DNA from 3 places in the Micromonospora sp. NPDC048905 genome. Region 2 is predicted to be linked to each of the others. Evidence: riboswitches for the same ligand, from Rfam matches in the RefSeq annotation. Region 2 holds a riboswitch; each other region holds the start of a gene.
The links. Region 2 has a riboswitch for cyclic di-AMP ahead of AB0C01_RS01890 (C39 family peptidase). Riboswitches for the same ligand answer to the same signal wherever they lie in the genome.
Positions count from the first base shown of each region.

Region 1: another riboswitch for cyclic di-AMP. It lies ahead of AB0C01_RS17955 (NlpC/P60 family protein); the one in region 2 lies ahead of AB0C01_RS01890 (C39 family peptidase).
Region 3: another riboswitch for cyclic di-AMP. It lies ahead of AB0C01_RS22220 (hypothetical protein); the one in region 2 lies ahead of AB0C01_RS01890 (C39 family peptidase).

Region 1 is NZ_JBEZFV010000006.1:223,645-226,879, reverse strand. It holds gene AB0C01_RS17955 (NlpC/P60 family protein) at 59-1,099, opposite strand; cyclic di-AMP (ydaO/yuaA leader) riboswitch at 1,113-1,248, opposite strand; gene AB0C01_RS17950 (N-acetylmuramoyl-L-alanine amidase) at 1,483-3,235, shown strand, end outside.
Region 2 is NZ_JBEZFV010000001.1:415,678-418,912, forward strand. It holds gene AB0C01_RS01880 (CDP-glycerol glycerophosphotransferase family protein) at 1-9, shown strand, start outside; gene AB0C01_RS01885 (alpha/beta fold hydrolase) at 32-778, opposite strand; gene AB0C01_RS01890 (C39 family peptidase) at 904-1,752, opposite strand; cyclic di-AMP (ydaO/yuaA leader) riboswitch at 1,984-2,125, opposite strand; gene AB0C01_RS01895 (hypothetical protein) at 2,409-3,179, opposite strand.
Region 3 is NZ_JBEZFV010000008.1:194,721-197,955, forward strand. It holds gene AB0C01_RS22215 (carbonic anhydrase) at 1-586, shown strand, start outside; gene AB0C01_RS22220 (hypothetical protein) at 644-1,663, opposite strand; cyclic di-AMP (ydaO/yuaA leader) riboswitch at 1,668-1,798, opposite strand; gene AB0C01_RS22225 (YibE/F family protein) at 1,965-3,235, opposite strand, start outside.

The DNA of each region.
Region 1 (3,235 bases), on a different contig from region 2:
TGAACGACAAGGGCCCGCCGCGACGAGTCGCGGCGGGCCCTTCGGTCAGTACCCCTGATCAGCCTGGACGGCCGTAGCTGTGGATCGGCCCGTCGTCGACCTTCTTCATCTTGACCGGTTGACCGGCCTGCGATGCGTGCACCACCCAGCCGCCACCGACGTACATGCCGACGTGGTGGATGTCGCTGTAGTAGAAGACCAGGTCGCCGGGGCGCAGGTCGGCCTTGCTGACGTTCTTGGTGACGCGGCTCTGCGCGGCGGCGTTGTGCGGCAGGGACACCCCGGCCTTCGCCCAGGCGGCCAGCATCAGCCCGGAGCAGTCGTACGAGTTCGGACCCTCGGCACCCCAGACGTAGGGCTTGCCGATCTGCGCGCAGGCGAACTTGACCGCCGTGCCCGCGGCGCCGCCGGGATAGCTGCCGGGGCAGGGAGCTGGGCGCAACGGACCGCCGCCACCGCTGCCGTACACCTTGAGGCGCAGCTTCTGCAGCTTGTCGATCTCCTCGTTGATCTGCTTCTTCTTCGCCGCCAACTGAGCCTCGGTACGGGTCAGCTGGGTCACCATCTCGTCGAGTGGCGCCTTCTGCCTGGCCAGCTCGTCGCGCAGGTCGGCCACCTCGCGGACGTCCTGCTGCTGGTTGTGCGCGAAGCGGTCGAGCATTTCGAGCTGGCCGACCACCTCGCTGGGTGACTGGCTGCCCAGCACCGCGTTGACGGTCAGCACGTTCTCACCCTTGTAGGCGCGTACGGCCAGGGCACTGACCTTGTCCATGGCGGCGTCGACCTGGCGCTCCAGCGGGGCGATCCGGGCGGCCAGCGCCTGGGCCTGCCTGCGCTTGTTGGCGAGGTCGATGCGGGTGGCGTTGTGCTGTTCGATGACCGGTTCGAGTTTGTTCCAGTCGGCGTCGATCTGGCGTTCGATCTCGGCGACGGACGGGTCGGCGTGGGCCGCCGTGGCGCTGCCGGTCAGGACGACGGCGACGCCGGCCAGGGCGGCGAGCGCGGTGGTGAAGCGGGACCAGCGTGGGCGCGGCGCGATCGACGGCGGGCCGGCTGCTGCCGACCGCTCGGACGACGGCCGCGGGGCATGGAGTGCCACCGGGGTTCCGTACTCCTTCTTCCTGACCGCCTACCGGGTTAGCTGACGGGTTCGGGCGGGAAGTGGGCGCCCTACCGCAGTGACTGCGGATTCACCCCGGGGGACATGGGTCCCCGGTTCGTTCGGAAACGACTCGGCGGTGTCGGACCGTTACCGCCCGGGCTGGACGGAGCTGCTATCGGGCCGACGAATGACCAGAGTAGAGACGCTTGTTACCACTCCGCAACCCGTGCGGCCGTGACACTCCGTACCGATCGGAGAGGATCACCGGCCGTAGGTGAAGAATTCTTTCCCAACGAGTCGACACATAGAAAGGTATTGACGCGGACTCCCGGACGGCGCGAGGGTGACCTCACCTTCATCCGTGAAATCTAGGGGGTTCGATGCACCATCCAACCCTGCTCCTCGGCCGGCGTGCGCTGCTCGCCGCCGCCGTGGTCGCCGCCGCGACCGCGGTCCCACCACCCGCAACCGCCGCCGCACCCACGGCCGACCGCCAGCAGCGGTACGCCGCCGCGGCGGCCGAGTACGGCGTACCGACCGACGTGCTGCTCGGCGTCTCCTACCTGGAGTCCCGCTGGGACAGCAACGCCGGCACACCCAGCACCAGTGGCGGCTACGGCCCCATGCACCTGACCGACGCCCGACACGTGACCGCCCTGCCCGTGGGCGGCCACCACGACACCGGCACCGAGGACCCGCGTGGCGACGACTCCCGCACCGCGCTGGCACCCGCGCCCCGGCCGGCCGAGGACCCGGCGCCACCCGCCGCCGCGTTGCAGACCGTGGATGCCGCCGCCGCGCTGACCGGCGCGACCCCCGACGCGCTGCGCACCGACGCCGACGTCAACATCCGGGGCGGGGCCGCGCTGCTGGCCTCGTACCAGCGGGAGTTGGGCGCGCCGGTCGGTGCCGGCACCGACCCGGCCAGCTGGTACGGCGCGGTGGCCCGCTACGCCGGCGCGGACAGCGCCGACGCCGCGGCGGCCTTCGCCGACGAGGTCTTCACCACCATCGGCAGCGGCGAGTCGCGGGTGACCGACGACGGCCAGCGGATCACGCTGCCGGCCCGGGCGATCCGGCCGCAGCGATCGTGGCTGGACCGGCTGGGTCTGCGTCGGCTCGCCCGCCCGGACGGGCTGGAATGCCCCCGGACCATCTCCTGCGAGTGGATCCCGGCGCCCTACGCGGCGTTCGGCGACGGGGACTACGGCAACCACGACCTGTCCGACCGGCCCGCCCGGCAGAAGATCGAGTACATCGTCATCCACGACACCGAGGGAAGCTGGGCCACCACCCTGCGACTCGTCCAAGACCCCACCTACGTGAGCTGGCACTACACGCTGCGCTCGGTGGACGGGCACATCGCCCAGCACGTCAAGACCAAGGATGTCGCCTGGCACGCCGGCAACTGGTACGTCAACGCCAAGGCGGTCGGGCTGGAGCACGAGGGCTTCGCGGCGCAGGGCACCTGGTACACCGAGGCGATGTACCGGACCTCGGCGAAGTTGGTCCGACACCTCGCGCTGCGGCTGGGCGTCCCGCTGGACCGCCAGCACATCATCGGCCACGACAACGTGCCCGGCACCATCGCCGCGAACGTCCGTGGAATGCACTGGGACACCGGCCCGTACTGGGACTGGAACCACTACTTCGAGCTGCTGCACGCGCCCCGGTTGGACACCGGCACCCCCGCCACCGGTCTGGTCCGGATCGACCCGGACTTCGCCACCAACCAGCCGGCGTTCGTCGGCTGCGTCACCGCCGGCGTGCCGTGCGCGCCACGCGGCTCCTCGGCGGTGGTGCTGCGCTCCGCGCCGGCCGCGGACGCGCCACTGGTGAACGACATCGCGCTCCGCCCCGACGGCACCCCGAACACCATGGAGGTGTCGGATCACGGCGCCCGCGCCTCCGCCGGTCAGACGTACGCGCTGGCCGGCCGGCAGGGCGACTGGACGGCGATCTGGTATCTCGGGCAACGCGCCTGGTTCCACAACCCGGCGTCCGCGCCCACCGCCAGCTGGACGGTCGGCGTGGTGGCCACTCCGAAGCCCGGCCGCACCACCATCCCGGTGTACGGACGGGCCTACCCGGAACAGGCGGCCTACCCGGCCGGCGTGCCCTACCAGACGATCT
Region 2 (3,235 bases):
CTCGCCTGACCCGGGCTGACGGCCCAAACCCTCAGCGGTACGCGTCGAGCAGCGCCAGCACGGCCGCCGGGTTCTCCACGTGCGCGTTGTGCCCGAGACCGGGCAGCGTGGCGACCGGCACGCCGTACTCCTTGAGCTGCGCGTCGGTGACCATCGGGTCGTGCTCGCCGCGCGCCAGCAGCACCGGTACGTCGGTCGCCGTCAGCAGTCCGGTCAGGTCGGGCTCGCCGACGGCGAAGGCGTTCGGATCCATGGCGAGCCGCCACCGGCCGTCGACCTGACGGAGGCCGGCGTCCACCACCGGGTGGTCCGGCGGGAGCAGGCCGGCCAGCCCGGAGACGCGCAGGTAGCGGCGGGCCGCCTCGGTACGGCTGGCGAACCAGCTCACCGGGCGGGCGGCCAGTTCGGCGGCCCGTTCCAGTTCGGCGGGCGACCAGAGCGCCTTGATCCCCAAGCCGACCACCGCGTCCACCGGCATACCGGCGTCGCGCGCGGCCAACGCGAGGCCCACCACGCCACCCAGCGAGTGCCCGAGCACGACGAGCCGGTCGTCGGGGGCGAGGGCCGGCGCGATCCGCTCGGCGAAGCCGGCGAAGGAGTACGACGGCAGCGGCGACGCCCAGCCGTGGCCCGCGAGGTCCGGTGCCAGCCACCGGCCGGGCCAGTGTTGCTCCAGGTACGGCGCCCAGGGCAACCACACGTCACCGGTGGCCCCCAGGCCGTGCAACAGCAGCAGGACCGGCCGTCGACCGGCGTGACCACCCGATTCATCCACCACGGCCGCAGTCTCCCACGGTTCACGGCCAGGGACGAGAGTCGTCGACGGGGGCGTACCGCCGTGGAGGACGCGACGGGCGCCGGCCCCTCGTGAGGGACGGCGCCCGTGGCGGTCAGCGTGCCGGGTCAGGCGGAGTAGCCCCGGCTGGCGATCCAGTTGGCCAGGTCGATGGTGGTGACCCAGTACGACGGGTCGGCCGGGTTCGCCGAGTCGGCGATGCGTACCGTGCGGCCGTTGTCCTTGTAACCCACGACGGCGATGTAGTGGCCGCCGCCGTAGGAGTGCCAGGAGCCGTCGGTGTCGGTGGCGTCCCCGACGACGTTGGCGACCACGCCGCGGCCGTCGGTGATGGCCTTGACGACGTCGGCCTGGAGGCGGTCCATCTGCGCCGGGCTGGGCGCGCCGACGAACATCCGGGTCCGGTACGGGGAGCCCTTCACCTCGGCGTTGAGCACCCGGGTGGTGTCCTCGGCCGAGTTGGTGCCCATCTCGGTGGTGCCCAGTTCGGCGCCGAGTTCCTCCTGGGTCCGGTCGATCCCGGTGGCGCTGAGCGCGTTGCGGGTGGCCGCCGGGCCGCAGTTGTAGTACGTGTTCTGCGCCTCGTACTCGTAGTCGAGCACCTTTGTCGCGGGCGGCTTCGGCCGCTCCGGCTTCCGGGTCAGGTCCGGGTTGCTGCTGGCCTTGGCGGCGGGCGCCGCGGCGCTGGTGGCCGGGGCGGCGCTGCTCGGCGCGGCGCTCGCCGACGGAGACGCGTCCCGCACCTCGCCCCGGGAGGCGGCGACGTCGGTGCGCATCTCGGCGACAGTGGTCGCGGTGCGCTGGCCGGCCGGCGCGTCGTCGGCGGTGGCGAGCAGGGTGCCGGTGGTGGCGGCGAGCACGAGGGCCGCGGCGGAGGCGGCGACGATCTGGTACGGGCGCTCGGTCGCGAGGCGGCGGAGCTGACGCTGCATGGTGTGCTTCACGGGGTCCTCCACGGTCGGGGGGAGAGCGGCACACCGGGGCCGGACCGGTATCCGGGCAGGCGCCATCGCGCGGACGGTGGTCCGCGGGTGGTGAACCGCTCAGGGGAACGCCCGGCGTGGCCGGGCGGTGAGGCGATGACCCGGGGGGTCAGCTCACCGTCACTGGACGGATGAGCGGGGGCACCGCTGTGCCGTGGAGGCGAGGGAACAGCCGAGGGGTGGAGAGGTGCTGCACGAGGATGGAACTCCTTCCGACACCGCCTACCGGGTTAGCTGACGGATTCGGGCGGGAAGATCGCCCTACCGCGGGCCGTGGCTCGCGGATTCACCCCGGACGTACTGATGGGTCCCCGGTTCGTTCATGACGATTGAGCGGGTCGGCGCGGCGTCGCCTGTTGCGATCGGTTACCGCACCGGACGGGACGACACTACTGGCCCGTTCACACCATGCCAAGCCAGGTTCACCTGCGTAAACCCGAATCGGCGCGACAATTTCTGCGCGTTCTGCCGCTGATGTGACTCGATGGGACAAGCGGTTACGGTGACGCCTGTGGGCGACAACCGGACAGGTCGCCGAAACTGCGGTCAGAATCCCGGGAACAATCGCGCCGAACGTGCCGGACGCCCGATTCCACATTCCGTGACCGGGCTCACACAACAGATCGGGCTCAACCCGCGCGGGCCGGGCGCCAGCGTGCCACCACGGCGGGACGGGCCGCCCCGCGCACCAGCCGGCGGGCGGGTGCCCGACTCGGCCGCAGCCGGGCCGTTGCCGCGCACGCCTCCTCGGCAAGGGTGCGCGCCGACTCGGCGGCCAGTTCCGCAGCCCGCCAGGCGGCCCGCTCCGCGCTGGCGGCGGCCTGGTGGTCGGCCCGTCTCGCGTCCCGGATCGACCGGCTGAGCAGCGCTTCCTGCTCGACCGGGTGCCGCCGGGGATCCCAGCCGTGCCGGTGCCCGAACACGTCGCTGAGCTGCGCCATGCTCAGGTCGCCCCGCCAGTACGCCGCCGTGGCCGCGCGGTGCAGGTAGCGCTCCCGGGCGGCGTACTCGGCGGGGGTGCGGGGCGTGGCCGGGCTGGGCAGCGCCCCGGACCCCGCGAAGCGGCGCGCGGCGGTGTCCGCCTCGTCGTAGCGCGCCCAGGCGCGTTCGGCCTGCTCCTGACTGGCCAGCCAGGCATCGCGTCGCCGCTGGGCCGTCCGGGCCGCGCCGGCCGCCGCGACGGCCACCTCCTCGGCGTACCGGCGCCGGTCGACGATCGCGGCCGCCGCCACCTCACGCGCGGTCGGCACGGCCGGGGACGGGTCGGCGGTGGGCCGGTCCTCTTCGGGCCGGGCGACAAGCACGGCGAGCACGCCGAGCGCCAGCAGGAACAGGGCCGACCAGATGGCAGCGGCCTGCGGTACCTCGGTTACGAACTGGTAGAAGACGGTGGTCTCCATGGTCGGCACCTCGCTGAGGAAGCAGAGCGATGGGGAGCCCCGTCGGCCACCTGGCC
Region 3 (3,235 bases), on a different contig from region 2:
CCACCCCAACCAGGACGCCGGGCGCCGGTCCGCCGTGGCCGACGGGCAGCATCCGTTCGCGGTGATCGTCGGCTGCTCCGACTCCCGGCTGGCCGCCGAGATCATCTTCGACCGGGGGCTGGGTGACCTGTTCGTGGTCCGCACGGCCGGGCACACGGCCGGTCCGGAGGTGCTCGGCAGCGTGGAGTACGCGGTGACCGTCCTCGGCACCCCGCTGGTGGTGGTGCTCGGCCACGACTCGTGCGGGGCGGTGCAGGCGGCGCGGGAGACCGTCGCGACCGGCACCCAGCCCCCCGGGCACCTGGGCGCGGTCGTCGATGCCGTGCTGCCCAGCCTGCGCCGGGCCGAGACCGAGGGCGTGGACGACATCGACGGGATCGTCGACATCCACATCGCGCAGACCGTCGAGGCGCTGCTCGGGCAGTCGCCCGTGCTGGCCGCCGAGGTGGCGCAGGGACGGTGCGCGGTGGTGGGTGTGTCGTACCGGCTCGCCGCCGGGGTGGTGCGCCCGGTGGCCGCCGTGCCGGCCGGCTTCGCGGCGCTCGGCGTGCCGACCGCGTCAGCCGAACCGGTCGCGGCCGCCTGACGCGTCGAGGGCCGCCCCGCGCGACGCGGAACGGCCCTCGACGAAGGATGCTGCGGGTCAGAGCATCGACATGTGCACGTGGTCGGTGTGGTTCGACGGCCCGCTGTACGACTTCCAGCCGGTCGCCGGGAACCAGATCTGCCGGTTCCAGATCACGTAGTAGATGCCGAGCCGGTCCGCGTTGCGGATGAGGAACGCGGCGACGTTGTTGCCGTACGTCCGGGTGTCCTCGTTGTGCCAGGGTGAGAAGCCGCTCTTCTGGAGCGACCAGTCGCAGGCGCGGCCCTTCGGGTGCTCGTACGGTCCACCATTGCGGTGACAGCCGACGAACCGGGTGAAGCCGGCCCGCCTGACCTCCTTGTACGCGTGCAGTGTGCGCGGCGTGACGCAGCCGGACGTGGTGGGGTCCTTCTCGCTACAGGACTGCGCCTTCCAGTCGCCGTCGGCGGTGCGACCCGGGCCGATCTTGGCGACCGGCGAGGTGGCGTCCACCAGGCCGCCGGTGAAGCCCTTGCCGCCGACCAGGGCGAGCGCCTTGTCGGCCTCGCTCTTGCGCTTGGCCATCACGGCGGTCTGCTTCTGCTGCTCGCGGACCTCGGTGTCGAGGAGCAGTTTGGCCTGCTCGGCACGGGCCTTCACCGCGTTGACCTCGGCGAGCTTGTTCTCGTTCACCATGTTGATCTCGTCGAGCATCGCGGCGCGCTGCACGAACGTGTCCGGGGCGTTGCTCTCGAGCAGCATCGCCAGCGCACCGATCCGACCGGTCCGGTACGACTGGGAGGCGATCTGCCCGACCTGTGGCGCCAGCGCGTCCAGGTCGGCCTTGGCCCGGTCCACCTCCAGCGCCAACTCCAACTGCCGTTTCTTGGACTTGTCCAACTTGGACTTGGCGGCGGAGTAGTCGCGGTTCACCTGCTCGATGACGTCGTTGAGCAGCTTGGGCTCGTCGTCCTCCTCGTGCCCGGACGGTGTGGGGGTCGTCGGGGCGGCGTGGGCCGGGAGGGGGCCGGCGAGCACGGTCAGTGCGGCGATCACGGCCACCACGGGTGTCAGCCAGCGGCGTAGGGGTGCCGTCACAATGTTCCCTTCCGTCGACCGCCGACCGGGTTAGCTGACGGGTTCGGGGCGGAAGTGGCCCCTACCGCTGACGCGGATTCACCCCACACACCTGGGTCCCCGGCTCGCCGGTTGGCGATTGGGCGGTGGCACCGCAGGCGCCGCTTCGCGCCTTCATCGGTAACCGGCAGCGAGGTTACCCGAGAGTCGACTGGGTGAGCTACGCCTGGATGCCGACCAAAAGTGTCATTTCGCCATAGCGTTGGGTGACCAGTGACGCGGTTCTCAGGGGGGAGGCCCGATCTGGTCACGCTGAGGAGTGTCACCATGCCGTATCCGTGCTCCTGTTCGACTCCGGCCACCCGTCGGTGGCGGTGGATGGGGGCGGGGTCCGCGTCTGGTCCGGCTCGTCGGGTCGAGAGGTGCGCGGTGAGCTGAGGGCGGCCAGCGCCTCCGCCCGGTCGGCCTGGGGGCGCGGCCGAGCGACCTCGGCGGGCGGCGTGGTCTCGGTGCGCCCGGCGGCGGTCACGATCGCGGCCAGCCCGGTGGTCAGTGGCACGGCGGCGATCAGCCCGAGGGTGGCGACCGCGCTGCGGACGATCTCCTGCGCGAGGAACTCGCTGGTGAGCAACTGCCCGATCGGCCGCGCGTCGGCGGTGAGCAGGAGCAGCAGGGGCAGCGACGCGCCCGCGTACGCCAGCACGATGGTGTTGACAGTGGAGGCGATGTGCGCCCGGCCGACGCGGGTCGCCGCGCGGTACAGCTGCAAGCGGGTCAGCCCGGGATTGGCGTTCGACAGCTCGGTGACGGTGGCCGCCTGGGTGACCGTCACGTCGTCGAGCACCCCGAGCGAACCGATGATGATCCCGGCGAGCAGCAGGCCGTGCAGGTCCACGTCACCCTGGAACATCGACAGTGTCGTGGCGTCCTCACTGCCGAAGCCGGTGAGGTGGGTCGCCGCGGTGGCGACGGTGGCGAGCGCGCCGGTCAGCACCAGGCTGCCCAGGGTGCCGAGCACCGCGACCGAGGTCTGCGCGGTGACGCCGTGGGTCAGATAGAGCACCACGAACATGATCAGGGCGGCACCGACCACCGCCACCAGGAGCGGTGACCGGCCGGCGCCGATGCCCGGCAGCACGAAGGTGAGCAGGATGGCGAAGCTGGCCGCCAACCCGGCGAGCGCGGCCAACCCCCGCCACCGGCCGAACGCGACGATCGCGGCGGCGAAGACCACCGCCAGCCACACCAGCGGGGTGCCGCGCTGATGCTCGGCGATGTTCCAGTTGCTGACCGTGGGATCGGTCGGATCGGTCAACTCGACCAGGATGATCTCGTCGCCGACGTCGACACGTGGCGCGCCCGGCCCGTCGGGCACCGGTGTCTGCACCTGCTGGCCGGCGGCGGGTCCCTCGTCCACGCGGACGTCGACAGTGCCGCACGGCCCGGTGCCGACTCTGGGTGTGCCCTCGGGGCTCTCCGGCAGCGGCGGGCACGGCTCGGTCACCACCCGCGTCACCGTGCCGGCGTAGCGCGGCACGTCCGCTCCGCCGTCGGTCTGCGGTTCTCCTCCGCGCGGCCAGAGCAGCGCCGCGG